DNA from 4 places in the Sodalis sp. RH14 genome. Region 3 is predicted to be linked to each of the others. Evidence: predicted binding sites of a transcription regulator. Region 3 holds the regulator's gene; each other region holds the start of a gene.

Region 1 (7,878 bases), 1.3 Mb from region 3:
GCGGTCGGTCATGGTGGAATTTAACCGTTATGAAATAGAACATGACAGCTTCGGCGGTTTTATCCCGATGCGCGCCTGGGTCACCAATGATTTAAAACTGGTGATTAATCTGTTTGACGATGATGAACTCTATGACCGGCGCAACGATCCCGAGGAACTGATAAACCTGATTGGCCGGGACGACTATGCGGAACGGCGTAATGCATTGCATGATAGCTTATTAGACTTTATGGATCGTATTCGCGATCCGTTTCGCAGCTATCGCTGGGCCATGCGCCCGTGGCGGCCCGACAGGCATGAGCAATGGCTGGGCGCGTTTCGTCCTAAACCGGATGATTACGTCTCGCCGGTGGTCAGGGATTACGATACCGGCCTGCCGACCAAGGGAGTAAAAATTGAGGAAAAAAGACAAAAATTCTGAGGATGGGGACGAGGGCCGCGCCGTATTCGCAGAATTGTCCGGCAGCGAACACGCCATGTTTACCCGGCTGGATCAGTTGCCGAAGCAAACGCGCATTTATCCCCAGGAGGATGAGGCCCTCTCTTTTTATTACCTGCACAGTGGGTTGGTGGGGCTGTACCATATGCTGGAGAACGGTAAGGTGTGCCTGATCCGCCTGTTTGGCCCCGGTGATTTTTTCGGCTACCGCAGCCTGTTCGGTAATACGTTTTACCACTGTTCCTCGCGCGTGCAGCGCACCGCTACGGTAACGCGCATTACCCCCTATCAGCCGCAGCGGTTTTTATGCCGCTATCCGCGCCTGAATGTCTATTTGTTCATGCGGCTGGCGCGTGATCTGGGCGAGGCGGAAAAAAGGCTGGCCAGCATGGCCTACGATAAATCCCAGCAACGGGTATTACTGGGCATTCACTATTTATACCGGCAATGGCCGGGCTATGAATGGACCTGGCGTGAAATTGCCGAATACGCGGGTTGCGAAACGGAAACCGCTATCCGCCATGGCAGTGAGCTCAAGCTACAGGGACTGTTGCCGGATGAATTTACCGGTTAACTGCCGCCGCTGCCGGTGCGGCATGGTATTTGACGCGCAATATTGTTTGGAGTCGCGGTTATGAAACGCCCGTTTTCCCTGATGGCGAAACCCACCAGTTATCAATGCAATATTCACTGCGATTATTGTTTTTATGTGGACAAAAAAAATACCCTGTTACCCGCCGGAGCATCGGCGTCGAAGCATATGGCCGACGATGTGCTCAGGGAATTTATTAAGCAGTATATTGACGCCAGCGCTGGCGACGAGGTCATGTTTGCCTGGCAGGGCGGCGAGCCGACCCTGGCCGGAATTGACTTTTATGCCGCCGCGCTGCGCTATCAGCAGCGTTACGCCCGGGGAAAAAGGATTACCAACAGCATGCAAACCAACGGCGTATTGATAAACGATCAATGGGGCCGTTTTCTTGCCGATAATCATTTCCTGCTGGGTATTTCCGTGGACGGCACCGCCAGGCTGCATAATCATTATCGCCATACCGCCAGCGGCCGGCCGGTATTTGACAGCGTGATCAACGCCATCCGGATATTTAAGGAATATCATATAGATTACAACGTATTGAGCGTGGTGAACGATAAAACCGCCCAGGCGCCGCTGGAAATATATTTTTTTATCACGCAAGAGCTGGGCGCGCAGTATGTGCAATTTATCCCGGCAGTGGAACAAAGGTTGTCCGGAGCCGCGCGGGGGGAATTGATTTATCCCCGGTCGACGGCGGATAAAACGCTGACGCCATGGTCGGTGAGCGGCGAAGCCTACGGCACGTTTATCAATACCCTGTTTGACTACTGGGTACGGCATGATGTCGGCAGGGTGTTTGTGCAGCTATTCGATAATGCCCTGGCCGCCTGGTGCGGCGTGATGCCAAGCCTGTGCGTGATGCAGCCCACCTGCGGCCAGGGCCTGGTCGTCGAGCAGAACGGCGATATCTATAGCTGCGATCATTTCGTCTACCCTGAGCATAGACTGGGCAATCTGATGACAGGGAACCTGGCCGCCATGGCCGGTGGGAAAAAACAGCGCCAGTTCGGCCAGCTAAAAGCCAATGTGGCGACGCCGTGTTTGTCATGCGACTATCGGTTTGCCTGTCACGGCGGCTGTCCTAAGCACCGTATTCACCGCATCGGGGGCCAGTGGCATAATCATCTTTGCCCCGGCTATAAAGCTATTTTTTCCCATATCGCGCCCTATATGGCGTATATGGCCGGCGAACTGGCGCACCATCGGCCGGCCGCCGGCATTATGCGCGAAATTGATCGGATTGCGGAGGCGGGGATTGAAAAAAAAGGCTAATATGCCATTAAAATAGGTACCCATCCCGGTGTCATAAAAATGTCATATTACCGACATGTATCTGTAACCTAATTGTCCTATTTTCCCTCCTGCAGCAATTATAATAATTGAAGAAAACGGCCATGGGCCGATTTTAAATATCCCACAGGAGGGATTATGAGACTGATGCATACCACCGTTGCCAGTGTTGTAGCAGCTACGTTCGCCCTGGCGAGTATTTCTTCGTTCGCTGCCGCCAACCTGACAGGTGCCGGCGGCACATTCCCCGCCCCGGTTTATGCTAAATGGGCTGATACCTATCAAAAAGAAACCGGCGTGAAAGTTAACTACCAGGGCATCGGTTCTTCCGGCGGCATTAAACAGATTATCGCCAATACCGTTGATTTCGGCGCGTCCGATGCTCCTTTAAGCGATGGCGACCTGAAGAAAGAAGGTTTATTCCAATTTCCGACCGTGATTGGCGGCGTGGTGCTGGCCATCAACGTACCGGGAATCAAAAGCGGCGAACTGACCCTGGACGGCCATACCCTGGGTGAAATTTACCTGGGCAACATCAAAAAATGGAACGACCCGGCCATCACCAAGCTGAACCCGGGCCTGAAGCTGCCGGATCAGAATATCGCCGTGGTACGCCGCGCCGATGGTTCCGGCACGTCGTTTGTCTTCACCAGCTATCTGTCCAAGGTGAATGCGACCTGGAAAGAAAAAATCGGCGCCGGTTCCACGGTTAACTGGCCGGTCGGACTGGGCGGCAAGGGCAATGACGGCATCGCCGCCTTTGTCCAGCGTTTGCCGGGTTCCATCGGTTATGTGGAGTACGCCTACGCTAAGCAGAACAACCTGGCCTACACCAAGCTGATTTCCGCCGACGGCAAGCCGGTAATGCCGACGCAGGATAACTTCAGCGCGGCGGCGAAAGGCGTCAACTGGCAGCAATCTTTTGCCCAGGATCTGACTAACCAGAAGGGCAACAATGCCTGGCCGATCACCTCCACCACGTTTATTATGTTGCATACTACCCAAACCAAGCCTGAGCAGGGCCGCGAAACCCTGAAATTCTTCGATTGGGCCTACAACAAGGGTGCCGACCAGGCTAACGCCCTTGACTACGCCACCTTGCCAAAGGACGTGGTCGAACAGATCCGCGCCGCCTGGAAGGCCAATATCAAAGACAGTAACGGTAAAGCGCTCTACTAAGTCCTTGTGTTTCGTCCCTTCCCTTACGGGAAGGGATTACGAACCAACAAAAAGAGTACTCTATGGCTGACAATACGCCGGCACGGCATGCCCCCGGTAAACAAGGCGACCTGATATTCGGTACGTTGGTCAGGTTGGCCGCATTGATTACCTTATTGATGTTGGGCGGAATTATCGTTTCGCTGATTGTCGCTTCGTGGCCGAGCATGGAAAAGTTCGGCTTCGCTTTCCTGTGGACCAAGGAGTGGGATCCGCCCGGTGAAAAATTCGGCGCGCTGGTTCCTATCTATGGCACCCTGGTGACCTCTTTTATCGCGTTGCTGATTGCCGTTCCGGTCAGCTTCGGCATCGCCCTGTTCCTTACCGAGCTTGCCCCCAGCTGGTTGAAGCGTCCCCTTGGCGTCGCCATTGAGCTGTTGGCGGCCATCCCAAGCATTGTCTACGGCATGTGGGGGTTGTTTGTTTTTGCTCCCCTGTTCGCCCAGTATTTTCAACAGCCCCTGGGCGATGTGATGTCGACCATCCCTTTTATCGGCGTCCTGTTTTCGGGGCCGGCGTTTGGTATCGGCATCCTGGCCGCCGGTATTATCCTGGCTATCATGATCATCCCGTATATTGCCGCCGTGATGCGCGATGTGTTTGAGCAAACGCCGGTGTTGATGAAGGAGTCGGCCTACGGTATCGGCTGCACCACCTGGGAAGTGATCTGGCGTATCGTGCTGCCCTTCACCAAAAACGGCGTGATCGGCGGCGTGATGCTGGGCCTGGGACGGGCGCTGGGCGAAACCATGGCGGTGACCTTTATCATCGGCAATACCAACCAGCTGGACAGCATTTCCCTGTTTAGCCCGGGCAACAGCATTACCTCGGCGCTGGCCAATGAGTTCGCCGAAGCCCAGGCGGGTCTGCATACCGCCGCGCTGATGGAGCTGGGGTTAATCCTGTTTGTGATTACCTTTATCGTGCTGGCCTGCTCCAAATTCATGATAATGCGCCTGGCGAAAAACGAGGGGGTCAAATAATGGCGACCGTCGAGCACCAAATGACCCATACCGCGCCACAAATGGAAGCGCGGCGTAAAATGCAGTCCTGGCGGCGGCAGAAGAACCGTCTGGCGCTGTTATTATCCATGATCACCATGGCCTTCGGCCTGTTCTGGTTATGCTGGATCTTGCTGACCACGGTAAGCCGGGGTTTTGACGGTATGTCGCTGGCGTTGTTTACCGAAATGACGCCGCCGCCCAATACCGCCGGCGGAGGGCTGGCCAATGCCCTGGCCGGCAGCGGATTGCTGATTCTCTGGGCCACTGTTTTCGGCACGCCCCTGGGCATCATGGCGGGGATTTACCTGGCGGAATACGGGCGTAAGTCCGCGCTGGCGGAAGTGATCCGTTTTATTAACGATATCCTGCTGTCCGCGCCGTCCATCGTTATCGGTTTGTTTGTCTATACGCTGGTGGTGGCGAAAATGGAGCATTTCTCCGGCTGGGCCGGGGTGATCGCCCTGGCGCTGCTGCAGGTGCCGATTGTTATCCGTACCACGGAAAACATGATGCGGCTGGTGCCCGATACGCTGCGTGAGGCTGCCTATGCGTTGGGTACGCCGAAATGGAAAATGATTTCCGCCATCACGCTTAAGGCCTCGGTTTCCGGCATCATCACCGGCGTATTGCTGGCGGTGGCGCGCATTGCCGGCGAAACGGCGCCGCTGCTGTTTACCTCGCTCTCCAACCAGTTCTGGAGTACCGATCTCATGCAGCCCATCGCCAACCTGCCGGTGACGATTTTCAAATTCGCCATGAGCCCGTTTGCCGAATGGCAACAGCTGGCCTGGGCCGGCGTGCTGCTGATTACCCTGTGCGTGCTGTTGCTGAACATTATCGCGCGGATTATTTTCGCCAAAAAAACCTATTAAGCGTCAGGCGCCGACGCGTCTTTGATCGAAAGAGAGAGTGTTGCATGAGCGGGATCAACAACGCCAACGACAGCAAAGTACAGGTTCGCGATCTGAATTTTTATTACGGTAAATTTCATGCGCTGAAAAATATCAGCCTGGACATTGCCCGTAACCAGGTGACGGCTTTTATCGGCCCGTCCGGCTGCGGTAAATCCACGCTGTTGCGTTGCTTTAATAAAATGTACCAGCTTTATCCGGAGCAGCGCGCCGAAGGGGAGATCCTGCTGGACGGGGACAATATCCTCACCGATAAGCGCGATGTTTCCCTGCTGCGCGCCCGGGTCGGCATGGTGTTCCAGAAGCCGACCCCCTTTCCGATGTCTATTTATGACAATATCGCGTTCGGCGTGCGCCTGTTTGAGAAACTGTCGCGCAGCGAGATGGAGGAGCGCGTGCAGTGGTCGCTGACCAAAGCGGCGCTGTGGAACGAAACCAAGGACAAATTGCACCAGAGCGGTTATAGCCTGTCCGGCGGCCAGCAGCAGCGTTTATGTATCGCGCGCGGCATCGCCATTCGCCCCGATGTGCTGTTGCTCGATGAGCCCTGTTCAGCCCTGGATCCGATCTCGACCGGACGTATCGAAGAGCTGATTTCAGAATTGAAAGCGGATTATACCGTAGTGATAGTGACGCATAATATGCAGCAGGCGGCGCGTTGCTCCGATCACACGGCATTTATGTATCTCGGCGAGTTAATTGAATTCAACGATACGGATAGCATTTTCACCGCACCGAAGAACAAACAAACCGAAGATTATATTACTGGCCGCTATGGTTAATAACGGGATATATCATGGAAAACCTGAATCTCAATAAGCATATTTCCGGCCAGTTTAACGCCGAACTGGAACACATACGCACCCAGGTGATGGCGATGGGCGGCCTGGTGGAGCAACAGCTTACCGACGCCATCAGCGCGATGCACAGCCAGGATGAAGAATTGGCCAAACGGGTCATCGCCGGGGACGTCAAGGTGAATGCGATGGAGGTGGCCATTGATGAAGCCTGTGTGCGTATTATTGCCAAGCGCCAGCCTACCGCCAGCGATTTACGCCTGGTGATATCGATCATCAAAACCATATCCGAACTGGAGCGTATCGGCGACGGCGCGGATAAAATCTGCCGTACCGCGCTGGAAAAATACTCCCAGCAGCATTTGCAGATGCTGGTCAGCCTGGAGTCGCTTGGACGCCATACGGTGCAGATGCTGCATGACGTGCTGGACGCCTTTGCGCGCATGGATTTGGATGAGGCGATCCGGATTTATCGCGAGGATAAAAAAGTCGACCAGGAATACGAGGGTATCGTCCGTCAGCTGATGACCTATATGATGGAAGATCCCCGCACTATTCCCAGCGTGCTGACGGCGCTGTTTTGCGCCCGCTCCATCGAGCGTATCGGCGATCGCTGCCAGAATATCTGCGAATATATTTTCTATTTTGTTAAGGGACAGGACTTCCGCCATGTGGGCGGCGACGCGCTGGAAACGCTGCTGACGGGCACGGGTAAAGATAAGGCCGCGGATGCCGGCGGCGAGGCCAGTCCGCCGAAGGAATAATAATCCTGGCCGATCATACCAATACTTCCGGTGCGCCGGTCAACGTCCATCCCCGCGCGCGCCATAACGCCGGCAGCTGACCCATATCATCAAAGCGGGTGACCAGCGGGTGGTCGATCGGCGGATTATGCGCATCGGCGCAATAGTAAAATACCGGCATGCCGGCGGCGATGCCCGCCTGGACGCCGGACACCGAATCCTCGACTAAAATGCATTGCGCCACCGGTACCCCCAGCTGGGCGGCGGCATGATGGATCACCGCCGGGTCGGGCTTCCAGCGCTGCACATCGTAACCGCTGAACAGACGTTGCGCAAAAAACGGCAGCAGCGACGTCAGGCCGAGCGAGTGCTCCATTTTACTGACCGGACCGTTGGACACCACCGCCATCGGTACGACGATCCGCTGCAAAAGCTCGCGCACGCCCTCGATGGCAACCAGCCGCTCATCAAACAGCCGGGCTACATGCGCGCGGTACTCGGCTTCCAGGATATCCGCCCGCTGGCGCAGGCCGTGCTGTTCCCTCATGCGATCGAAGATGTCATTGAGTTTTACGCCTTTGAAATCCCTGATGGCATCGGTAAGCGTCAGCGCAATGCCGTATTGGGCGAACAGGAGCACATAGGCCTCGCAACACAAGATCTCGCTGTCCACCAGCGTGCCGTCACAATCAAATAATACGCATGTTTTGTCCGTCATTAACCCTGTCCTTATACCGTTGCCGGGAATATCCGCTCTTACTTTACCCGATCAGGGCGGACAAGCGATCGCTTAACCCGTTGCCGCGCCTGTTTTTTGGCCCCGGCCGCGGGCAGCGGTGGATACCCGCTTAACCCGGCTGGTGGGTGTTACACAGTGGAAC
Region 2 (7,878 bases), 2.3 Mb from region 3:
CCAGGGTGGCGCCGGCCATGCCGCCGCCGATAATGATCACCGACATAGGCTAGCGCGCCGCCGCCATCAGCGCTTCGATGGCATCCGGGTCCTTGACCACCGATGCGGTGAGGTTGTCGTTGCCCTGTTCGGTGATAACGATATTGTCCTCGATGCGGATGCCGATGCCGCGATATTGCGGCGGCACATCCGCGTCCGCGGCGATATAAATGCCCGGCTCGATGGTCAGCACCATGCCCGGCTCCAGGGTCCTGCCCCGCTCCGGGGTGCCGTAGTCGCCGACGTCGTGCACATCCAGCCCCAGCCAATGGCTTAAGCCGTGCATAAAGAACTGCCGATGGGCCTGGGCGGCGATAAGCCCGTCCACGTCGCCCTTCATTACGCCCAGCGCCACCAGCCCGGAGACCATAACCCGCACCGCCTGTTCATTGACTTCGCGGATACTGGTGCCCGGCCGGTACAACGCCAGGGATTTCTCCAGCATCGCCAGCACTATGTCGTACACCGCCCGCTGCTCGGGGCTGAACTTGCCGTTCACCGGGAAGGTGCGGGTGATATCGCCGGCATACCCCTGGTATTCACAGCCGGCGTCGATAAGCACCAGATCGCCGTCGCGCATCTGCGCCTCGTTTTCGGTGTAGTGCAGAATACAGCCGTTTTCGCCGCTGCCGACGATGGTATTGTAGGAAGGATAGCGGGCGCCGTGCCGGTTGAATTCATGCAGGATTTCGCCTTCCAGCTGGTATTCATACTGCCCCGGACGACAGGCCCGCATGGCGCGGGTATGCCCGAGCGCGGTGATTTCGCCGGCGCGGCGCATGACCGCCAGCTCCTCCGCCGATTTAACCAGCCTGAAATCGTGCACCCAGGGGCGCCAGTCGGTAAGTGTGGCGGGCGCGCGCAAATGCTGACGGTAGCCGCGGCGCAGGGTATCGAGGGCGTTAAACACCAGGGTATCGGCAAAGGCGTATTGTCCCTGGGCGTGATAGACCACATCCAGTCCGTTCAGCAGCAGGTGCAACTGATGATTGATTTCGTCCCACGGCAAGGCCCGGTCCACGGCAAGTCTGGCCGGGGCGGCCTCCTGGCCCAGGCGGCGGCCGAACCAGGTCTCGGCGCCGGGATCGCGCACCCGGTTGAACAGCACGCTGTGCGAATGGGTCGCGTCGCTTTTGATAAGCACCAGCGCCGCCTCCGGTTCGTTGAACCCGGTGAAATACCAGAAGTCGCTATTCTGGCGATAGGGATATTCACTGTCGGCGCTGCGCGTCGCCTCCGGCGCCGCAAAAATGACGGCGGCGCTGGCCGGAGCCATGTTGGCCAACAATGCCTGCCGGCGGCGTAAAAATTCTTGTGATGTCATCACTCTCTCCTGCCTTGCCATACTCTCAACAATTCAACGGGCGGTGCTGCCGGTTGCGGCGATCAGTGCAGCGTCGGCTTTGGCTTTTCCAGCGGGCCGGCGTGCTCCGAGCGGGTAAATCCATTATGGCAAAGAATGGCGGCCATACGCACGTATTCAACGACTTCCTCCAGCGACTGCGCCAGCTCTTCCTGATCTTCATCTTCGTCATAGCCGAGCTGGCCGATATTGCGCAGATCGTCGATGGCTTCCTTTAGCTCGCCCTTGATTTTATCCAGATGCGGCTGCATCACGCCCAGCCCCAGCAGGAAATGATTTACCCAGCCGGCCAGCGCGTCCACGCGCTCGAATACCGTGGCGCGGTCGTCGTCGGGCAGCAGCAGCTGAAACATAAACTCCTCGTCGTCCAGGGTTTGCGCGGTGGCTTCGTGCAGCTGGCGCAGCGGGTCGGCCAGGGTCTGGGAAAAGGCCATGCCCTCGTTGGTCAGCTCGTGCACCAGCGTCTGCCAACTGTGATCCTTGTTGCCGCCGCACAGCATGCCGCTTATCAAACCATGCATTTCCGCCGGCGTCAGCGCCACGGCCTGTTGGTTAAGCAGTTGGGTCAGGTTATCGTAGTCGGGAAAGGTATTTTGTATAGACATGCGCTTTCATCGTCGTTGGCAGGATAAGTTCGTGTTATGCTACCACCAAGGTCCGTAGCTATACCAGAAAGGGCGTGTATCTTCTGTTTTATATGGATTCTTCTGTTTGATATAGCGCATGGATATAGAGTATAGTTGCGCCCGCCCTGTGCTCCCGCAATGGTGAAACGGGAGTGGCCTGGCGTCGGCGCGGTAACAAAGCAGGAAGGTGGTATGTCCGCACAACCGGTAGATATTCAAATTTTTGGCCGCACGTTAAGGGTAAATTGCCCGCCGGAACAACAAGAAGCGTTGAACCAGGCGGCGGAAGATCTTAATCAGCGGTTGCAAGATCTCAAAGTTCGCACTAGAGTCACCAATACAGAACAGCTTGTTTTTATCGCGGCACTGAACGTATGCCACGAACTGGCGCAGGAAAGAGTTAAAACCCGTGATTACGCCGCCAACATGGAACAGCGGATCCGGTTACTGCAGCAGACGATTGAGCAGGCACTGGTAGAACAGGGCCGTATCTCCGAGCGACCAGGCACGCAGTTCGAGTAACGATAGCCGCCGGGAAAATCCCGCGGAACAGGAATACAAAATTTCTCTGAGGTGTTCGCCAGCGGGCCCGTCCCCTGAGCCGATAATTTTTACCACAAGAATGTGGCGATCTGTAACTGGTGCGCAAGCTCGGTTCGTCCGAGAAGCCTTAAGGTTATAACGCTGCGTTCACCTTGAACCATGGGTTCAAGGGTTACAGCCTGCGGCGGCATCTCGGAGATCCCTTTATAGCGTAGCGTCGGCTTGCATCAGCAGCGGACGCGCGCGTCAGCGGCGCGGCTTGGTACGGCTCTCGGCACGGCGTATCAGGCTTCCCCCCCCCTGCCACACTCTATTCCCCGACAGCGTTTTTTCAGACCCGATTTCTTTATCCGCGTACGTTATGACATCCCCCCGGACCGTCTTTATGACATACTTTATTACCTTCTTTTTCCGGTATAGCGCGTAATCAGCCATGATCCAGTCGCCCGAAACGTCCCTGCAGCGGCAAAGCCTCCGCAACCATATCCGCCGGCAACGCCGCCGGCTCACCCCGGCCGAACAGGCCGCTGCGGCCGCGGCGCTGGTCAAAACCCTGCTGGCCGACCCGCGGGTTACCGCGGCCCGCAGCCTGGCGCTGTTTTTATCGTTTGACGGCGAGCTGGATACCCGGCCGCTTATTGAGGCGCTTTGGCAACGCGACCAGCGCGTCTATTTGCCGGTGCTGCACCCTTTCAGCCCGGGCCACCTGTTGTTCCTGCGCTACAGGCCCGATACGCCGCTGGTGCTGAACCGCCTGCATATCAGCGAGCCGCGGCTGGACGTGACCCAGCTCTTGCCGGCGCGGCATCTCGATATCCTGTTTACCCCGCTGGTGGCCTTTGATGCCCGGGGCCAGCGCCTGGGCATGGGCGGCGGCTTTTACGATCGCACCCTGCGGCACTGGCGGCGCGGCGCCGGCTTCTACCCCATCGGGCTGGCCCACGATTGCCAGCAGGTGGACGCCATACCGGCGGAGCCCTGGGATATCCCGTTGCCGGAAATTGTTACCCCGTCGCGGCACTGGCGCTGGTAAACCGCCGGGGACGGATGGCAGCCCTTGGCCCGGTGGTGTACCCGGCGTGCGCGGTAAGCTGGCGGTACCCATAAAAAAACCCCGGCTTGCTAAGCCGGGGCTGGGGTCGACCACGTCAGGCGCGCAGCTATCAGTACAGCAGGCGGGCGCGGATAGTGCCGGGTATCGCCTTCAGCAGCTGCAGGGCGGTATTTTCGGTATCGGTTTCCACATCAATGACCACATAACCGATTTCGGGCGTGGTTTGCAGATACTGGGCGGCGATATTGATGCTTTGCTCGGCAAAAATCTGGTTGATGCGGGTCAGGATCCCGGGACGGTTTTCATGGATATGCAGTAAACGGCTGACGTTATCGCCATGTTCCGGCAGCGAGACTTCCGGGAAATTGACCGCCGACAGGGTCGAACCGTTATCGGAGTATTTGGCCAGTTTGCCCGCCACTTCCACGCCGATATTTTCCTGCGCTTCCTCGGTGGATCCGCCGATATGCGGCGTCAGGATCACATTATCGAATTCACACAGCGGCGAGTTGAACGGATCGCTGTTGGTGGCGGGCTCTTCCGGGAACACGTCCACGGCGGCGCCGGCGATATGTTTACTGGCCAGGGCGTCGCACAGGGCCGGGATATCCACCACCGTACCGCGCGAGGCGTTGATAAACAGCGACCCCGGCTTCATATGGCCGAATTCTTCCTTGCCCATCATATTGCGGGTGGACTGGGTATCCGGCACATGCAGGGAGACCACGTCGCACATACCCAGCAGCTCAGGCAGCGAATCCACCTGGCGCGCGTTGCCCAGGGACAGTTTGCTCTCGATATCGTAATAGAACACCTGCATCCCCAGGCCTTCCGCCAGGATGCTCAGCTGGGTGCCGATATGGCCGTAACCGATGATGCCCAGTTTCTTGCCGCGCGCTTCATAGCTGCCGCTCGCCTGCTTGTTCCACTGGCCGCGGTGCGCCTTGGCGTTGGCCTCCGGGACGCCGCGTATCATCAGCAGCATTTCGCCGAGCACCAATTCCGCCACGGAGCGGGTATTGGAAAAAGGCGCATTGAATACCGGCACGCCTTTTTTCAGCGCGGCTTTCAGATCGACCTGATTGGTGCCGATACAAAAGCAGCCGACGGCAACGAGTTTTTCCGCCGCGGCAAAGATGTCTTCCGTCAGGTGGGTACGGGATCGGATGCCGATAAAGTGCGCGTCGCGCACGGAGGCTTTCAGTGCCGCGGAATCCAGCGCGCCCTTATGGTATTCAATATTGGTATAACCGGCGCGTTTCAGGTTATCCACCGCGCTGGGGTGAACACCTTCGACCAACAGAAACTTAATCTTATCTTTTTCCAGCGATACTTTTGCCATTTCCCGACCCTTTTTGAGACTTCAGATGCGACTGCAACACACAGCACCCGGACAAAATAACAAAAATTACCGTGGCGGCAACAGGGCCGTTTATCCTTAAGACAGCATAAGACGCAGCCATAAGCGATTGCTATGGATAAATCCTCTGGTCTGGTGGAGAAGCGTCATATATATAGCAGGCCGATGGCATAAATGTGACATTTATCACTGAATTTCGCCTGCGGCGATAAAAGATGCTATGTAAACAAAATTAACATCCGCCGCCGCCGGCGTGGCAAGCCGGCGGCGGCGCCGGGCGGCGGTAAAACCGGCCCGTTACTCGATAACCTGAACGCCCCCGGCGGTGCCGATCAGCGCCACATCCGCGCCGCGCCGGGCAAACAGGCCCACGGTCACCACGCCGGGCAGGCTGTTGATTTTGTCTTCCAGGGCCACCGCGTCCAGGATGCGCAGGTTGCGCACGTCCAGGATAATATTGCCGTTATCGGTTACCACGCCCTGGCGGTACTCCGGCAATCCGCCCAGTTTCACCAGCTCGCGCGCCACATAGGCGCGCGCCATCGGGATCACTTCCACCGGCAGGGGAAAATTGCCCAGGACGTCCACCCGTTTGGATCCATCGACGATACAGATAAATTTACGCGCGACCGCCGCGATGATTTTTTCGCGCGTCAGGGCCGCCCCGCCGCCTTTGATCATCTGCATCTGGCCGTTGATTTCATCGGCGCCGTCGACATAGATGTCCAGCACGTCGACGCTGTTGAGATCCAGCAGCGGGATACCGAGGCTCTTCAGCTTGGCCGAAGACGCGTCCGAACTGGAGACCGCCCCTTCGATTTGATTCCTGATGCTGCCCAGGGCATCGATAAAATGCGCGGCGGTGGACCCGGTGCCGACGCCGACGATCGTGCCCGGTTTCACATACTTCAATGCCGACCAGCCCACCGCCTTTTTCAGTTCATCCTGCGTCATAAATAATTAAGCCCTTGGCTACGGAAAGTGGGCGGTATTATAAAACAATATCATCGCCGATGGCGTGAATTCCGCCACAACCCGCCGCATCCCGGATGCCCGCGCCTGACACGGCTGAAATTTTGCGTCCGCAACCGGGTCAATCTATGGCATAGTGAAAACCGGTGACCAAAAAGTACCTATTGATGCACAGAGATATCGACGCAGGGGATAAAGAATGAAACGCCCGGACTATCGGACGCTGCAGGCGCTTGACGCCGTGATACGGGAACGGGGTTTTGAACGCGCCGCGCAAAAATTATGTATCACCCAATCCGCGGTATCGCAGCGCATAAAACAACTGGAAAACCTGTTCGGCCAGCCGCTGCTGGTGCGTACCATTCCCCCACGGCCCACCGAACAAGGGCAAAAGCTGCTGGCCTTGCTGCATCAGGTGGAATTGCTGGAGGACGAATGGCTGGGCACCGATAACGGCAGCGACACGCCGCTGCTGCTGTCGCTGGCGGTGAATGCCGACAGCCTGGCGACCTGGCTGCTGCCGGCGCTGAAACCGGTGCTGACCGATTCGCCTATCCGCCTTAATTTACAGGTGGAAGATGAAACGCGTACCCAGGAAAGGCTAAGGCGCGGCGAAGTGGTGGGCGCGGTCAGTATCCAGCCCCAGCCGCTGCCGAGCTGCCTGGTGGATCAACTGGGCGCCCTGGATTATCTGTTCGTGGCATCCCAGCCTTTTGCCGATCGTTATTTCCCCCACGGCGTGACGCGCAGCGCGCTGCTGAAAGCGCCGGCGGTGGCGTTTGACCATCTGGACGATATGCACCAGGCGTTTTTGCAGCAGAACTTTGACCTGCCGCCGGGCAGCGTGCCCTGCCATATCGTCAACTCATCGGAAGCCTTCGTGCAGCTGGCGCGCCAGGGCACGACCTGCTGCATGATCCCGCATCTGCAAATCGAACGGGAGCTGGCGACGGGCGAACTGATAGACCTGACGCCGGGCCTATACCAGCGCCGCATGCTGTTCTGGCATCGGTTTGCGCCGGAAAGCCGCATGATGCGCAAAGTGACCGACGCCCTGCTCTCCCATGGCCGGCAGGTCTTGCGCCAGGCCTGAGGGCCGCACAGCGCCGGCGCGCCCCCAAGTGGGACGCATCGGCCACACCCGCCGCCTAGGGCTGGCGTTGCAGCTCGAACACGACATCCACCTGATCGTCAAAATGGATCGCCTGCTGGACATAGGTCTGGGCCGCATCGGTCTGCGACATGGCCTCGTTGGTCTTAAACATCCGCGCCACCGGCACCGGCTGGTAGTTCGCCACATGGTAACGAATGCTGAAAATCGGCCCCAGGGTGGCTTTAAAGCCTTCCGCCAGCGAACGGGCCTGGGAAGTGGCGTTTTCAATCGCCTTGTTGCGCGCCCGATCGCGGTAGGCGTCCGGATTAGCCACGCCCAGCTCGACGGAGCGGATTTCATTCAGGCCGGATTTCAGCGCGCCGTCCAGCAGTTCATTGAGCTTGTCAAGCTGGCGCAGCGTGACCTGCACCTGGCGCACGGCGCGATAGCCTTTCAGCACCGATTCCCCGGTCTTTAAAAAATCATATTCCGGCTGAGTGCGCAGGTTCGCGGCGTCGATATCTTTATTTTCGATGCCGTTTTTATTAAGAAAATCAAAATATTGCGCCACGCGCGCGTCCACCTGTTTTTTAGCGTCGGCGGCGTCTTTCGAGGAAATCGACACTTCGATGGTCAGGGTGGCGATATCCGGCGTCGCCTCGACGCTTGACGTGCCGGAGGTGATCACATGCGGCCCGGCGGGAAGCTCGGCGGCCAGCGCCTGGGTCGTAAACGATCCTAATCCCAACAGGGTGGTTAACAGCAATGCTTTGACCTTCATGACGTCTCCTGTGCGGCAAAATGCGCTGAATATAAATGAAAATACCG
Region 3 (7,878 bases):
GGTCTGCACCCCGGAAAACTGGATACCCTGGTCGACGTCGTAGCCTTCCACCCCGTCCAGCCCCTCAAAAAAATCGAAATGCCACCAGGCGCGGCGAAACTCGCCGTCGGTGACCACCTGCAGCCCCAGACCGCGCTGCAGTTCCACCACCCGGCGGATCTCGGTATCCTCGACGGCACGCAGCTGCGCGGGAGTAATGGCCCCTTGCTGCAACTGCTTGCGGGCCTGCTTAATCGCCTCGGGGCGTAATAAGCTGCCCACCACATCAGCGCGAAAGGGAGGCGTATTTCTTTGCATGTTTGAACTCCGGCGTTATTTTGCCGGCCTGGACAAGGCCCGCAAGATAATAAGATTTAGTGAATAGTTCAGGATGTAAACATTCCCGGTGGGCAATAGTTTCCGTCGGTGACATATAGACATCCGGACGTCTATAATGCCCGCATCCATACTAGCACGCGGCGGCGCATCGCCATGGCGAAGAAAATTCACCCGTGTTGAACATTATTCATGATCACCCGCGGGCGACGGCCCACCCTGCCGACACACCTCATTGCAGCCCGATATCCCGGCGCGCCTGTAGCCTTATGGGTTCAGGCAAGGGCTGGTAGCCGCCCTGGCGGGCGAGGCTTTGGCCCTGGGGCGACAAAATACGGTCCATAAAGGCGGCGGTGACCGGCGCCAATGGGGTATCAGGGGGCTTATTCAGATAAATATAGAGATAGCGCACCAGCGGATAGTCGCCGTTAAGCAAGGCCGACTCGTCCGGCGTCACCTGGCGGCCGGCCTCGTCGGTTAACGGCAGGATCCGCACGCCGGCGGTATGAAACCCCATGCCGGCGTAACCAATGGCGTTGCGCGACGCGCTTACCGCCTGCGCCACCGAAGCCGACCCGGGCAGTTCATTGACCGATGCCAGCAGGTCACCGCCGCACAGCACGCGCTGGCGGAAAAAGCCATAGGTACCGGAGGCGGAATTGCGGCCATAGCGCAGCAGGGCCATATCGGCCCACCGCCCGGTTAGGCCGAGCTCCCCCCAGCGGGTGACGGCAGGGGCGTCGCCGCAGCTGCGGGTGATGGAAAAAATGGCGTCCAACTGGCGCAGGCGCAACCTGGGCAGGGGGTTATCCTGGTTGACTATAATCACCAGCGCATCCAAGGCCACCGGCACCGCCAGGGGCGGGTAGCCGTAATGGCGCTGGAACGCGGCGATTTCAGTCGCGTTCATCATGCGGCTCATCGGCCCGATTTGCGCCGTTCCCGCGGCCAGCGCCGTCGCCGCCGTCGCCGATCCGCCCGCCTGGATCTGCACGCCGACATCCGGATAGTCATGCCTGAAATCCGCCGCCCACAGGGCCATCATATTCGCCAGCGTATCGGAACCGCTGCTGGTGAGGCTACCCGACAGCACCGACAGCGGCCGCGCCGCCGCCGGCAGGGTCAACAGCAGGCAGAGCAGCCAGCCCAGGGTTTTTACTGCTTTTATCATCGGGATTTGACACGTGAAGGAGAAGTGGGGTTATTTTCGGCCAGGACGGGGAGGACAATCAACCGGTTGGGCAAGGTAAAAAAGAAGCGGGTACCCGCGCCCGGCTCGCTGATAACATCAAGATGGGCGTCATGATTGCCGAGCGCGTGCTTAACGATGGCAAGCCCAAGGCCGCTGCCGCCGGTCTGGCGCGAACGGGCTTTGTCAACCCGGTAAAAACGCTCGGTCAGGCGCGGTAAATGCTCCGGGGCGATGCCCGGCCCGTTATCGCTGACCTGAAACTGCGCGCCCTCAGCGGTACGCTGCCAGCACACCTCGATGCGGGTGCCCGGCGGCGTATGGATGACCGCATTGTATATCAGGTTCGACATCGCGCTGCGCAGCTGATCCTCATTGCCGCGCACCAGCAACTGTTCATTAACCCGGAACACGATCTCATGCCGTTCCTGGCTGAGCGCCCCGGCGCTTTGCTGCAGGCGCTTGAGAATGGCCGGAATATCGACGCGTTCATTGACCTCGCCCTGGGGCGCGGCCTCGATACGGGATAACACCAGCAACTGCTTGACCAGGCGCTCCATGCGCTGCGTCTGATCCTGCATAGTGTGGATGGCCTTGGCGCGCATGGCTTCATCCATATCCTGGTCGTTCATCATTTCCAGATATCCCTGCAACACCGTCAGCGGCGTACGCAGTTCATGGCTGGCATTGGCGAAAAAGTTGCGCCTGGCGCCTTCCAGCTGGCGCATCTGGGTCACGTCGCGGGCCACCATTAACAGCTGGTCGTCGGTATAGGGCATCACGCGGAATTCAACGTAACGTTGCTTATTGAGCAGCAGGGTCAAGGGGCGCTCGAACGACTGGCCCTGGATATAGCTGTTGAATTCAGGATAGCGCAGCAGGTTAAGGATATGCTGGCCGTTGTCTTCCGGCCAGCGAAACCCGAGCAGCTGCTGCGCCAGGCCGTTGCACCAGAAAATATGGCCGTCGTCGGTCAACATCACCAGCGCATCAGGCAAGGTTTCCGCGCCGCTGCGAAAGCGTTTGAACAATGTCGCCAGTTCACGCCGCCGCCGCCGGTGGCGCAACTGCATCTGATGCAGGCCATAGAACAGCGGTTCCCAGCTTCCCCGCCCTTCCGGCGGCGTATGCCGGAGATCGACCCATAACCAGCGGGACAGCCGCAGTTGGTAATAATAGTTGCGCACCAGCGCGGCCAGCAGCGCCGCCACCAACAGCCAGGCCAGGTGGCCGACAAAAAGCGACAACAGCAGGGCCGGCAGGCAAAACAGCCCCAGTTCCAGCAAAATCTTACGCCAGGATAAACGTTCCAGCACCGGCAGAGCTCCCCTTATACCGCGCTAATAGCGCGCGGAAAAACGATAGCCGGTGCCGCGGACCGTCTGCACCATCCGATCGTGACCGCCGGTTTCCAGCGCTTTGCGCAGGCGGCGAATATGCACATCAACCGTCCGGTCCTCAACATACACATTAGTGCCCCAGACATGATTTAACAACTGTTCCCGGCTATATACCCGCTCGGGATGGGTCATGAAAAAGTGCAGCAGTTTAAATTCGGTCGGTCCCATCTCCAGGGCCAGTTCGTTGGAGGTTACCCGGTGCGACGACGGATCCAGGCTTAGGCCCTGCAGTTCAATCTTATCTTCCACCGCCATCGGCGAAATACGGCGCATCACCGCCTTGATCCTGGCCAGCAGCTCCTTGGGCGAGAACGGTTTGGTGATATAATCATCGGCGCCCACTTCCAGCCCCCGCACCCGGTCTTCCTCCTCGCCGCGCGCGGTCAGCATCATGACCGGAATATCGCGGGTCAATACCTCGCGTTTCATATGTTTGATAAATTGTATTCCCGAACCGCCTGGCAACATCCAGTCGAGCAATACCAGATCCGGATAAGGCTCCGCCATACGGCTGACCGCCGTGCCGTAGTCTTCGGCTTCGATGGGCTGGAAGCCATTCTGTTCAAGTACGAAGCACACCATTTCACGAATCGGCGCTTCGTCTTCCACGACTAATATGCGTTTTGCCATTTTTTCCTGCCATTAATCTCTGCGGTTAACGTGCCCGGGCATTATGCGTCACTTTTATGACAGATTTATTAAAATCAGCCCATCGTGCCAGAAGCATAGCGGATGGCGGTTTTTTTTCGTCCCGGGTTGCCAAATTAACAGCTTTACGTCGGCATCGCCCGGGGTAAGGTTTATACTCTCGCCCTGACTTTTGCACTCTGGCTGGAGCGTCATGCGGATCATTCACACTTCTGACTGGCACCTGGGTCAGTCGTTTTTCACCAAAAACCGCGCCCGGGAGCATCGCGCCTTCCTGCAATGGCTGGTGGCGCAGGTGGCAGAGCGGGATATCGACGCGGTGATCGTGGCCGGCGATATCTTTGATACCGGCACCCCGCCCAGCTATGCCCGCGAACTGTTCAACCGTTTCGTGGTGGCGTTGCAGCCGACCGGTTGCCAGCTGATCATACTGGCGGGCAATCATGACGCGGTGGCGACATTGAACGAATCCCGGGCGCTGCTGGCCTGCATGCATACCCGGGTTATCGCCGGCGGCGGGTTCGGCGCCCGGGACGATGACGACAACGCCGACGGCGACCGCGAAGACAGCGGCGGGCAACCGGTTTTTGTACTTAACGATCGTAGTGGAAAGCCGGGGGCGATACTGTGCGCCATCCCCTTTTTACGCCCGCGGGATGTGCTGACCAGCCGCGCCGGAGAATCGGGGGATGATAAACAGCGGGCGCTGATGGACGCCATCGCCGCACATTACCAGGCGCTATATGACCGGGCGCTGGCCCTGCGCGCCCGGTTGCCCGGCCGGCTGCCGATTATCGCCACCGGACACCTGACCACGGTGGGCGCCGCCACCACCGATTCGGTACGCGATATTTATATCGGCAGCCTGGACGCGTTTCCCGCCCAGCTGTTTCCTCCGGCGGATTATATCGCCCTCGGCCATATCCACCGCCCGCAGTGCGTGGGCGGACAGCAGCATATCCGCTATTGCGGTTCGCCCATCGCCTTGAGTTTTGATGAGACCGGGCAGCCCAAGCAGATCAATATAGTCAGTTTCGACGCCGGGGGCGTGGCGGACATTTCCCCGGTTTTGATCCCGGAAACCCAGGCCCTGCGCCTGATAAAAGGCGACCTGGCGGACATCGAGGCGCAGTTGCGCTCGTTTAGCGATTACCCGGGGCCCACGCCCGTCTGGCTGGATATCGAGGTGGTGACAGACGCCTGGCTGAATGATATCCAGCAGCGTATCCAGCAGTTGGCGGCCGATTTGCCGGTGGAAATCGTGCTGTTGCGCCGTAACCGCGAGCAGCGGCTGTCGGCACTGGCGCGCCGGCAACGGGAAACGCTGGTCGAACTGAGCGCCGGGGACGTGTTTGAGCGGCGCCTGGCGCTGATCCCCTCCCCCGCGCCGGAGAACCTGGACGCCATACGCTTGCTCTATCGCCAGGTAACGGCGGACGTACAGCAAGGCGCCGCGGCGGAAAACCCGCCGGCGCCGGATGCCGCAACCAAAGGAGACGCCCGGTGAAAATCCTGACGCTGCGGCTGAAAAACATCAATGCGCTCAGGGGCGAGTGGAAAATTGATTTTACCGCCGACCCCTTCGACCGCGCCAGCCTGTTTGCCATTACCGGTCCCACCGGCGCCGGCAAGACCACTATTCTTGACGCCATCTGCCTGGCGCTGTATCACCGCACGCCCCGCCTGGACGCGTTGCCCGGCCAGGAATTGATGACCCGGCTGACCGCCGAATCGCTGGCGGAAGTCGAGTTTTCGGTCAAGGGCGTGGGCTATCGCGCCTTCTGGAGCCAGCGCCGGGCGAAAAACAGCCCGCAGGGCAAACTGCAAAACGCCAGGGTCGAACTGGCGCGTTTGGCCGACGGCGCCATCCTGGCGGATAAAATCAGCGATAAGCTGCGCCTGACCACCGAACTGACCGGCCTGGATTTCGCGCGTTTTACCAAATCGGTGCTGCTGGCGCAGGGGGATTTCGCCGCATTTTTAAACGCCGATGCGAAAAATCGCGCCGAACTGCTGGAGGAACTGACCGGCACCGATATCTACGGCCGCATTTCCGCTGAAATTTTCGAACGCCATAAAACGGTGCGCGGGGAACTGGAGGCACTGCGTACGCGCGCCGCCGCCATCGAACTATTGAGCGAACCCCAACTGCGGGAACTTGACGCCGAGCTGGATAGCCTGCGCCTGGAGCAGGCCCGGCTGAACGCCGAACAATCGCAGTCGCAACGGCATCACGCCTGGCTGGAGCGGCAGCGCCAGTTGACCGGCGCCCTGGCGCAGGCGCAGGCCCAGCGCCAGGCCGCGCAGGCGGCGGCGCAGGAAGCACAGGCGCCGCTGGCGCGACTGGCGCGCGGCGAACCGGCGGAATCCCTGCGCCCCCTGCTCGACGATCGGCAACGCAGCGCCGTGGACCTGGAACGGGCTGAGCAGGAGCTCGCCCGCGCGTGCGCGCTGGAGCTGCAAAGTCAGCAGGCGCTACAACCGCTGCGGGAGCAGGCGGATACCGCCCGGCGGCGCTGGGAGCAGCACGCCCGGCATCAGTTGGCGCAACAGCAGTTGATAAACGACCATCTCGTGCCGCTGGACCAGAAAATCGCCGGGCTGGAACAACAGGCCGCGCAACAGGAGGAACAGCGGTTAGCCCAAACGGAACAGCAGCGGAAACGACAGGCGCTGCAGGCGCTGAAACAACAACAACATCAGGAGGCCGGGCAACAGGCGCAGCTTGTCGCCCGCTATCTGCTTGAGCATGCCGCCTGCCGGCAATGGGGCGGGCAGCTCCCCCTCTGGCGCGAGCTGTTTGCCCGCCGCCGGCGCGAACAGCGCGACATCGACGAACTGGCCCGGCAAGGCGCGCAAATCACGCAGGAACTTGAACAACTCGATATTGCGCGCCAGAAGGAACTCAGCGCGTCGCAGGCCTGCCGGCAACGGGTAATGACCTTCACGGCGCAGTTGGCGGAACGTCAGGGCCTGCACGATGAGCAGGAATCCCGGTTCCCGTTGGCCGCGCTGCGCGCCGACTGGCAGCACAGCCAGCAGCAGCGCGGCCGGCGCGCCCTGATGTCGTCCCTGCTGCCGCAAATGGAGCGTGTAAGCCGCGATCTGGCGGCCAACCGCACGCGGGAAGATCAACTGCGACGCGACTGCGACGATATTACCGCCGCGCTGGCGGCGCTGCGGCGCGCCGAGGCGGATAAGTCCGCCCTGCTGGACGAAATGACCGCGCGCCATCGCCTGGAAATGCATATCGTCTCGCTCGGGGAACTGCGCGGAGCGTTGCGACCGGGGGATCCCTGCCCCCTATGCGGCGCCACCGAGCATCCCGGCATCGCCCTATACCAGGACCTGCAGCCGCAACACACCGATCGGCGGCGGCAGGAACTGCTGCCGGAGGTGGAGCGGCTCAAGGCCGAAGTGGTGGCGGCGTTTACCCGTCTCGAGATGCTGCAGCAGGAGCAGCGCCAGGCGACGGCGCAACAGGTACGCCTGCAAGAGGAACTGGCGTTGCTGGACGACGCCTGGCGACAGGCCGCCGCCGGGCTGGATCTGGCGCCCGGCGAACACGCCGCCGCCTGGCTGGCTGAGCAGGACGCGCATGAGCAGGCATTGGCCCGGCAGTTGGAGGCGCGTGAACAGGACAACCAGGGGCTGCAGGCGGCCCGCGACGCCCTTGCCCAGGCCGACGGCGAATGGCAACGGCTCGACGCCCGTCTGGCGCTGAATGCCCAGCAGAAGGATGCGGTGACCCAACGTCTGCGGCAAACGCAGCAGCGCCGTCAGGAACAACAGCAACGGATGGACGAACTGGCGGCGCAAAGCAGCGAGGCTCTCGCCCAACTGGGACTGACCCTGCCGGCGGATTCCGCGGTTGACGCCTGGCTGGCCGAACGCCAGGAGGAGTGGCGGCAGTGGCAGTACCAGCAAGAGCGCGAACAGACGCTGAAAAACGACCTTATCGCGCTGGAAGGCGAACTGCGCGGCCACCGGGAAGCCCAGGCCGAACTGGCGCAACAGTTGGCCGACCTCGCGCAGCGGCAGCAGACAACCGGCAACGCGCTGCGCCTGGCGCGTGAAGAACGCCGCAAACTGGCCGGCGATGACAGCGTGGCGCAGCTCAACGCCCAACTGAGCACACGGGCCGGGGAAGTGGAGCGGGACCGGCGGCAGTCCGAACTCAGTGTACAGCAGGCGCAGGAAAAGCTGCATCTGCTGGCCGGTGAAATCCGCTCGCAGCGGCGGCGGCTTGAGGAACTGACTCAACAAGCGCAGCAGGCGGCGACGGCGCTGCGGCAGGCGCTGGCAAACAGCCCGTACGCCGGGCTG
Region 4 (7,878 bases), 570 kb from region 3:
CATGAAGGCCTTTAGCCGCCGCATGGATGAAGAGGTGGATAAACCCATCTCTTCGTTTACCGGCAAGCCCAGCGACGCCTGAGGTCAAACACGGCAATTGCTGCCGAAGCAAGGGTCCGATGGAACACGTTTCTGCGCTGCTGATTGCGCGCGCCCAGTTTGCCTTCACCATAGGTTTTCATATCGTGCTGGCCGCCTTTACCATCGGCCTGGCCCTTTTTTTGACGGCGCTGGAAGGCCTGTGGCTATGGCGGCGGCGCCAGGTCTATCTGGACCTGTATCGGTATTGGCTCAAGATCTTTGCGCTTAACGTGGCGGTGGGCGTGGTGTCCGGGGTGGTGATGGAGTTTGAGTTCGGCACCAACTGGGGGGTGTTCTCCGCGCGGGCGGGCGCGATTATCGGGCCGCCGATGTTTTATGAAGTGCTGGTGGCGTTTTTCCTGGAAGCCGGTTTTATGGGCATTATGCTGTTCGGCATGCAGAAGGTCGGGCCGAAACTGCATTTTTTCACCACCTGCATGGTGGCGCTGGGTTCCCTGTTCAGCGCGTTCTGGATTATCTCCGCCAACTCCTGGATGCAAACCCCGGCGGGTTTTTTGATGGACGACGGCGGTCGTTTCCACCCGCAGGACTGGCTGGCGATTATCTTCAATCCTTCCTTTGGCTATCGGCTGGCGCATATGCTGCTGGCCGCCGTACTCGGCACCGCGTTTATGGTGGCGGCAGCCGGTGCCCGGCATCTGCTGCGCGACAGCCGCAATCCGGCGGCCCGGGTGATGTTTTCCTGGGCGCTGTGGACCGTGGCCGTCGCCGCGCCCTTGCAAATTATCGCCGGGGATTTGCACGGCGAAAATACCCTGCGCCACCAGCCGCAAAAAGTGGCCGCCATGGAGGGCGACTGGGACCGACCGCCGCCGGGCGCCGGGGAGCCGATGCGGCTGTTCGCGTTGCCGGACATGACGGCGCGGCGCAACCATTGGGAGGTGTCGATTCCCCGACTTGGCTCGCTCTATCTGCGCCATAACCTTACCGGCACCATTAAAAGCCTGAATGAGTTTCCGCCCCAGGACATCCCGCCGGTGCCACTGGTGTTTTTCGCCTTTCGCGTCATGGTGGGCCTGGGGCTGGTGATGGCCCTGGCGGGCATCGCGGGCGTGGCGTTGCGCTGGCGGGGCGCCCTGTGGCGCGCGCGCTGGCTGCAGCGCATCATGGTGCCGCTGGCGCCGGCGGGATTTATCGCCATGCTGGCCGGTTGGGTGGTTACCGAGGCCGGCCGCCAGCCGTTTATGGTCTACGGCCTGACGCGTACCTATGAGGGGATCTCGCCGGTATCCATGGCCCTAATCATCGCCTCCGCCATCGCCGTGGCGATGGTTTATCTGCTGGTGTTCGGCACCGGGCTGCTCTTTATGCTGCGCCTGCTGGCGCAACCGCCCCGGCCGGGGGAAGAAGGTCCGGTGCCGTCGCTGGCGCGGCAGACCGGCGATGGCGCGACGTACGCGGGCCAGGACGCCGCGCCGCCGCCGGAGCAACACCCGTAACACGACGAATGCAGGAGTTTATCCTATGCCGGAGCTGATTTTTTCCGCCGCCGCGCTGCAACTGTTATCCGCCGCCGCGCTGGCCTTCAGCGTGCTGATCTATATCTTGCTGGACGGTACCGATTTGGGCGTCGGCATGCTGTATGCGTTCAACCGCGCCGAAGCGGATCGCCAGGTCATGACGCTCTCGCTGCTGCCCGTTTGGGACGGCAACGAGACCTGGCTGGTACTGGGCGGCGGCGGCCTGCTGGCCCTGTTCCCCGCCGCCTACGCCATTCTGCTGAGCGCCCTGTATCTGCCGGTATTTCTCATGCTGCTGGCGCTGATAGCGCGCGGCATGGCGATTGAATACCGCGACCGCGCCGACCCGCAAAAGCGGTGGCGGTTCGATCTGATGCTGATGGGCGGTTCGGCGCTGGCCGCCGCCGGCCAGGGCGTGATCATGGGTACGTTTATTCAGGGTATTCCCCATGACGGCGCGCATTATACCGGCGGCGGCTGGGAATGGCTGGGGGTATTTCCGCTATTCTGCGGCCTGGCGCTGATGGCCGGTTACGCGCTGCTGGGCGCCTGCTGGCTGATATGGCGTACGGAAGGAATGCTGCAGGCGCGCGCACGCGCGCTCGCCCGGCGGCTTGGCCCATTGGCCCTGGCGCTGGTTGCGCTGCTGACGCTGTGGACCGGCGGCCTGCATGAGGAGTACCGCCGGCATCTGTCCGATCTGCGTTTCACCCTGCCCGCCGCGCTGTTGCTGCTGGCGGTCGCCGGCGGATTCCGGCGGGCGCTGTCCGCCCGGGTTGCCCTGCTGCCGCTGTGCCTGGCGCTGGGGGGCGTGGTGCTGACATTCGCCCTGCTGCTGCTGGCGGTATATCCGGCGATGATCCCGCCCCGGCTGTCAATAAGCGCCGCGTCCTCGCCGCCCCTGAGCCAGGGATTTGTGCTGATTGGCTTCGCGGTGCTAATCCCCATCACCCTGGCCTACAACACCTTTGGTTTTTGGGTGTTTCGCGGCAAAATCCACGCTCAGGCCAAAGGCCCCTTATCGGGTAAGTGACCGGCGTCTTCCGCCAGCGCCCCCCGCGCGTCCTTTTGCGCCTTATGGGCCGCTTCCCGTTGCTGGTTTTTTTCCCGCAGCGCCTTGGCGCGGCTTTCAAGGCCCAGGTACAGCACCAGCGCCAGCAGCAGCGGCGCGATGAAATAGATCGCCCGGTAGGCCAGCAGGGCGGCGATAATGGTGCCATGGGACAGATGCTCGCTGCCCAGCATGGCGACAAATACGCCCTCGAGCACGCCGATGCCCGCCGGGATATGCACGATAACCCCGGCGATGCTGCTGACCAGCAGCACGCCGAGCACCAGCGGAAAATCGACTTTGTCGTTAAGCAAAATGTAGATAATGGCGGCCATCGCCAGCCAGTTGGCGCAGGAGGCCACCAGCTGCGCGCCGGCCATGCGCAGCGACGGCAGCACCAGCTTCTGGCCCTTGATGGTCCAGCGCCGGCGTTTGGCAAAGGCGCACAGCCAAAAATAAGCGGCGATCAGCAGCAGCAGGATCACGCCCGTCAGGCGCAGCGCCAGCTCGCCGATACCCCATTTAGCCGGCAGATGCAGCACCCCGAACGCGCAGACGATGCCGGAAAGCAGGATATATCCCAGCCAGTTGGTGGCCAGGCTCAGGCTGAAGATACGGGTGATGGCGCTGTTGGACAAACCGAGGCGCGAATAGAGCCGGTAGCGCATGCCGATGCCGCCGACCCAGGCGCTGAGGGTGAGGGTAAAGGCATAACAGATGAAGGAAACCAGCATCACCTGCTTTTTCGCCAGCTTATGGCCGCAATAGGCGCGGCCGATAAGATCGTAGACGCCATACAGCAGGTAACTGAACACCGCCAGCCCAATCACCATCAGCAGCGCATTGAGCCGGTAGCCGGTAATGGCCTGCTCCACATCATCCCAGTCCACCTTGCGGGCATAGACCACCAGCAAGATAATGACGCCGATAAAAAACAGGCCGGTCAGGATTTTTTTAGCCATCGACCAGGCGCGGTGGCGTTTACCGGCGGGGCGTTTTCGGGTCATGATTTTGCCCCCTCGTTTTCGGGTTCGGCGCGATCCTGGGTTTCCATTTCCGGCTGGACCGGCGGCGCCACCAGCGATAATTTCGGCGTATGGGCGGGAAGCCAGCCGACCCAGGCCGGGAAGTGGCGCAGGAAATGGAACACCAGCACGCTTTTCACCACATGCCAGTAGGTCTGCTTGGGCACCATGCTTTCGTCAATTAACCGGCAATCGTTTTCAATCAGCCCGTTAAGATTGTCGCGCAGTTGCTGCGTGAAGGCGGTGTCATGGATGATCAGGTTGGCCTCCAGGTTCAGCGCCAGGCTGAGCGGGTCAAGATTACTGGACCCGACGGTGGCCCAGCTATCGTCCATGACGGCCACTTTGCCGTGCAGCGGACGGCGGCAATATTCATAGATTTTCACCCCTTCCGGCACCAGATAATTGTATAACATGCGCGCGCCGACCGTCACGATCGGCATATCCGGCTCGCCCTGGACAATCAGCACCATGCGCACGCCGCGCCGGGCGGCGTTGCGCATCTCCTTCAAAAGGCGGTAGCCGGGGAAAAAATAGGCATTGGCGATGATGACCTCGCGTTTTGCGCCGCGCAGCATATCGATATAGTGGCGCTCTATATCGGTATCGTGTTCATCGTTATCCCGATAGACAAACAGCGCCTGGGCTTCGCCAGGCTGGCGGTTATGGGCCGGCAGCCTGGAGCGCCGGCGCAGCCAGCTGCGATGGTGATCTTCCTTATACAAGGCCTGTAGGGTAAAGCGATGGATATCCTCCACCACCGGCCCCTCCACCTCCACCGCATAGTCCTGCTTGGCCTCCGGGCCGTAGTCGCTCAGGTGCTCGGCGGAAAAATTAATGCCGCCGATAAAGGCGATAACGCCGTCCACCACCACGATTTTACGATGCAGGCGGCGGAACAGATTGGTGCGCATGCCCATAAACGCCGGGCGGGGATCGTAATAACGGAAATGCACTCCCGCGGCGGTAAGGGCGCCGACGTAGCTGTCGGACAGATCCGCCGAGCCGTAACCGTCGACCATGATTTCCACCCGCACCCCGCGCCTGGCGGCGGCAATCAGGTTTTCCTGCAGCGCCTTGCCGACTTTATCCTCGAACAGGATAAAAGTCTCCAGCAGCACCTCTTTCCTGGCCTGGCCGATGCGCTCGTACAGGGCCGGGAAAAACGCTTCGCCGTTTTCCAGCAGCTTGATGCGATTGCCGTCGCGCCACTCCATATTCATATTCATAAATGGATCTCCACGGCGAGGGGAGCATGGTCGGATAAATGCGACCAGGGTTGGTTGGCCAGGGAGGTCGGCTCGCTGATGCGGGCGTTCCTGACATAAATACGGTCCAGGCGCAGCAGGGGAAAGCGGGCGGGGAAAGTACGGGCCGGTCGGCCGCGCGCCTGGGTAAAGACCTCCACCAGGCCGGCTTCGCGCCGCAAAAGCGTATTGGCGCGCTGGCGCCAGTCGTTGAAATCACCGGCCACCACCAGCGGCGCATCCGCCGGCAGCGTGGCGATATGCCTGCTCATGCGCAGCATCTGCTCGCGGCGATGCGCTTCCTTCAGCCCCAGGTGCACGCAAATCATATGCAGCTCCAGCTCACGGCCGGGCACCTGCAGCACGCAGTGCAGCATGCCGCGCTTCTCCGTGCCGTCGATGGACACGTCCAGATTGCTTTGGCGGGTGATGGGGAAACGGGAAAGCAGCGCATTGCCGTGATCGCCGTCGGGATAGACCGCGTTGCGCCCGTAGGCGAAATCGGCCCACATGGTGTCGGCCAGAAATTCGTACTGCGGCACCACCGGCCAGTTATCGAAGCGTTGCGAATGCTTTTCGTGCGTGCCCAGGACTTCCTGGAGGAACACGATATCGGGCGCCACGGTACGCACCGCTTCGCGCAGTTCCGGCAGGATAAAACGCCGGTTAAAGGCGGCAAAGCCCTTATGGGTATTGATGGTCAGCACCTTAAAGGAAAATCCCTGCTCCACTTGCGGCATGCCCGGTACATCCTTATTTTGATGATAATCCGTTCGCAGCATGATCTCGAACCCCTGCAAAATTAAGCGGCAAAAACCCACTCCCCGATATAGCGCGGGTAGAATAGGTGAGAAGTCATTATTAGTTAATGTGCTTACTATCTTAGCTGCTGCCGGACAACCTCGCCAAGTTTGACCGCGGCGGTTATCTCCGGGTGTCATAAAAATGACATCCGGGTTACGTAGACTTACATAATAATAAATTCAGACATACCCTTCTTCTCGTCCGGCAACAGGAGCCTTCTTTATGCCGCATCCGCACCAACCCGTACTTTCCCTCGTCCTGACCCTCGCCCTGGCGGGCGGCAACGGCCTGCTGGCGCGCAGCGTATCGGCCGCCGGCGCGGACAGCCTGCGCGCGGCGCAGGGGGATATTACCCAGCCCGGCGGCGCACGCCGCCTGCAGGCCGATCAGACCGAGGCGCTGAAGGCGGCGCTGAACAACCAGCAGGCAAAAAACGTCATCCTGTTGATTGGCGATGGCATGGGGGACTCGGAAATCACCGCCGCGCGCAACTACGCGCTGGGCGCGGGCAACGCGTTCCCCGGGATCGACGCGCTGCCGCTGACCGGTCAATACACCCATTACGCGCTGGACAAGACCACCCATAAACCCGGCTACGTCACCGACTCGGCGGCGTCGGCCACCGCGTGGTCCACCGGGGTGAAAACCTATAACGGCGCGCTGGGCGTCGATGTGTTCGGCAAGGATCATATGACCATCCTGGAACTGGCCAAGGCGGCCGGTAAAGCCACCGGCAACGTGTCCACCGCTGAACTGGAGGACGCCACCCCGGCGGCGCTGGTGGCCCACGTCAGCTCCCGCAAATGCTACGGCCCGGAAGTGACCAGTAAAGATTGCCCCACCCAGGCGCTGGAAAACCAGGGGCGCGGCTCCATTGCCGAACAGCTGCTGGCGGCCCGCGCCGACGTGACGCTGGGCGGCGGCGCCAAAACCTTTGGCGAAACCGCCAAGGCCGGGGAGTGGCAGGGTAAAACCCTGCGGGAACAAGCCGTGGCGCGCGGCTATCAGTTGGTGAGCGACCTGGATGGCCTGAACGGCGTAGCCCTGGCCAACCAGGACAAACCCTTGCTGGGCCTGTTTGCCGAGGGCAATATGCCGGTGCGCTGGCAGGGCCCGAAAGCCGTCTATCACGGCAATATTGATAAGCCGCCGGTTACCTGTAGCGATAATCCCAAACGCGGCGCCGGGGTGCCTACCCTGGCGGCCATGACGCAAAAAGCCATCGATCTGCTGAAAACCCATCCCAACGGCTTTTTCCTGCAGGTTGAAGGCGCATCCATTGATAAACAGGACCATGCCGCCAACCCGTGCGGCCAGTTCGGCGAGACGGTGGACCTGGATGAAGCGGTGCAAAAGGCGCTGGAATTCGCCCGCGCCGACGGCCATACGCTGGTGGTGGTCACCGCCGATCACGCCCACTCCAGCCAGATTATCGAAGCGGACGCCAAGGCCCCCGGCCTGACCCAGGCGCTGACCACGAAAGACGGCGCGGTGATGGCCATCAGCTACGGCAATTCTGAAGACCCCGAATCCCAGGGACATACCGGCACCCAGCTGCGTATCGCCGCCTTCGGTCCCTATGCGGGCAACGTGGCCGGCCTGACCGACCAGACGGATTTGTTCTATACCATGCGCGATGCGCTGGGCATTAAACAATAATTACCGCCAGGGACCCCTCCCGCCTTTACCGCCGTGCCGGCGGTAAAGGCGGGAATGGACCAGGGTATCGCGCCATGGCGTATCATCCCTTGTCATTTCCTGTCGCCGGGAAGGATTTTCCGCACGGTGAGACTTGCCTAAACCCGTCATTTTCTTTAGCCTGCGAACTGGCTCCGCTCCCATAAGATCAGGTGACATGTCAGAGCAAAGCGCGCCCGCGCTGAAGGAAATCTTTAACCACGCCCGGCTGCGCGATATCGCGGCGCACACCGCCGCCGTCCACCCCGGTTTTGACGGCGCCCGCTTCCTGGCGGCCACCGGCGACGGACTGGACCAATTATCGCTGATGGCGCGCCTGCGGCGGGTAAGCGTCTGCCTGCACGACGGCCTGCCGGCGGACTATGGGCAGGCGCTGGCGATTTTACGCCGGCTGGCGCCGCGGTTGGACAATCGCTTTGTCACCCTGGTATTGCCGGAGTATGTGGCGATGTACGGGCTGGATGAGTACGATCTGTCGATGGAGGCCCTGC

Evidence for each region. Region 3 encodes PhoB, which activates phosphate uptake and scavenging genes when phosphate is short. Its sites were predicted from a motif close to CTGTCATAAAACTGNCNNAT; they were not measured.
Region 1: pstS (phosphate ABC transporter substrate-binding protein PstS) is a predicted target of PhoB. The motif match lies at 2,335-2,354, and genes of this name have one in related genera.
Region 2: serA (phosphoglycerate dehydrogenase) is a predicted target of PhoB. The motif match lies at 5,151-5,170, and genes of this name have one in related genera.
Region 4: phoA (alkaline phosphatase) is a predicted target of PhoB. The motif match lies at 5,820-5,839, and genes of this name have one in related genera.

The regions. Positions count from the first base shown of each region.
Region 1 covers NZ_CP178739.1:5,757,093-5,764,970, reverse strand. The annotation lists gene ACL2XQ_RS26235 (sulfatase-like hydrolase/transferase) at 1-421, shown strand, start outside; gene ACL2XQ_RS26230 (Crp/Fnr family transcriptional regulator) at 396-1,013, shown strand; gene ACL2XQ_RS26225 (anaerobic sulfatase maturase) at 1,074-2,306, shown strand; gene pstS (phosphate ABC transporter substrate-binding protein PstS) at 2,463-3,503, shown strand; gene pstC (phosphate ABC transporter permease PstC) at 3,566-4,525, shown strand; gene pstA (phosphate ABC transporter permease PstA) at 4,525-5,418, shown strand; gene pstB (phosphate ABC transporter ATP-binding protein PstB) at 5,463-6,239, shown strand; gene phoU (phosphate signaling complex protein PhoU) at 6,254-7,018, shown strand; gene yieH (6-phosphogluconate phosphatase) at 7,032-7,715, opposite strand.
Region 2 covers NZ_CP178739.1:4,809,644-4,817,521, forward strand. The annotation lists gene ubiH (2-octaprenyl-6-methoxyphenyl hydroxylase) at 1-46, opposite strand, end outside; gene pepP (Xaa-Pro aminopeptidase) at 50-1,363, opposite strand; gene ACL2XQ_RS21895 (YecA family protein) at 1,426-2,007, opposite strand; gene zapA (cell division protein ZapA) at 2,221-2,550, shown strand; RNA gene ssrS (6S RNA) at 2,591-2,774, shown strand; gene ACL2XQ_RS21910 (5-formyltetrahydrofolate cyclo-ligase) at 3,005-3,604, shown strand; gene serA (phosphoglycerate dehydrogenase) at 3,735-4,967, opposite strand; gene rpiA (ribose-5-phosphate isomerase RpiA) at 5,283-5,939, opposite strand; gene ACL2XQ_RS21925 (LysR family transcriptional regulator ArgP) at 6,157-7,050, shown strand; gene ACL2XQ_RS21930 (oxidative stress defense protein) at 7,106-7,831, opposite strand.
Region 3 covers NZ_CP178739.1:1,119,708-1,127,585, reverse strand. The annotation lists gene ACL2XQ_RS04975 (cobalamin-independent methionine synthase II family protein) at 1-297, opposite strand, end outside; gene ACL2XQ_RS04970 (PstS family phosphate ABC transporter substrate-binding protein) at 548-1,486, opposite strand; gene phoR (phosphate regulon sensor histidine kinase PhoR) at 1,483-2,820, opposite strand; gene phoB (phosphate response regulator transcription factor PhoB) at 2,845-3,534, opposite strand; gene sbcD (exonuclease subunit SbcD) at 3,746-5,059, shown strand; gene ACL2XQ_RS04950 (AAA family ATPase) at 5,056-7,878, shown strand, end outside.
Region 4 covers NZ_CP178739.1:549,088-556,965, reverse strand. The annotation lists gene ACL2XQ_RS02380 (DUF1641 domain-containing protein) at 1-82, shown strand, start outside; gene ACL2XQ_RS02375 (cytochrome ubiquinol oxidase subunit I) at 120-1,541, shown strand; gene cydB (cytochrome d ubiquinol oxidase subunit II) at 1,567-2,595, shown strand; gene ACL2XQ_RS02365 (lysylphosphatidylglycerol synthase domain-containing protein) at 2,565-3,620, opposite strand; gene clsB (cardiolipin synthase ClsB) at 3,617-4,861, opposite strand; gene ACL2XQ_RS02355 (endonuclease/exonuclease/phosphatase family protein) at 4,864-5,625, opposite strand; gene phoA (alkaline phosphatase) at 5,912-7,348, shown strand; gene ACL2XQ_RS02345 (DNA alkylation repair protein) at 7,545-7,878, shown strand, end outside.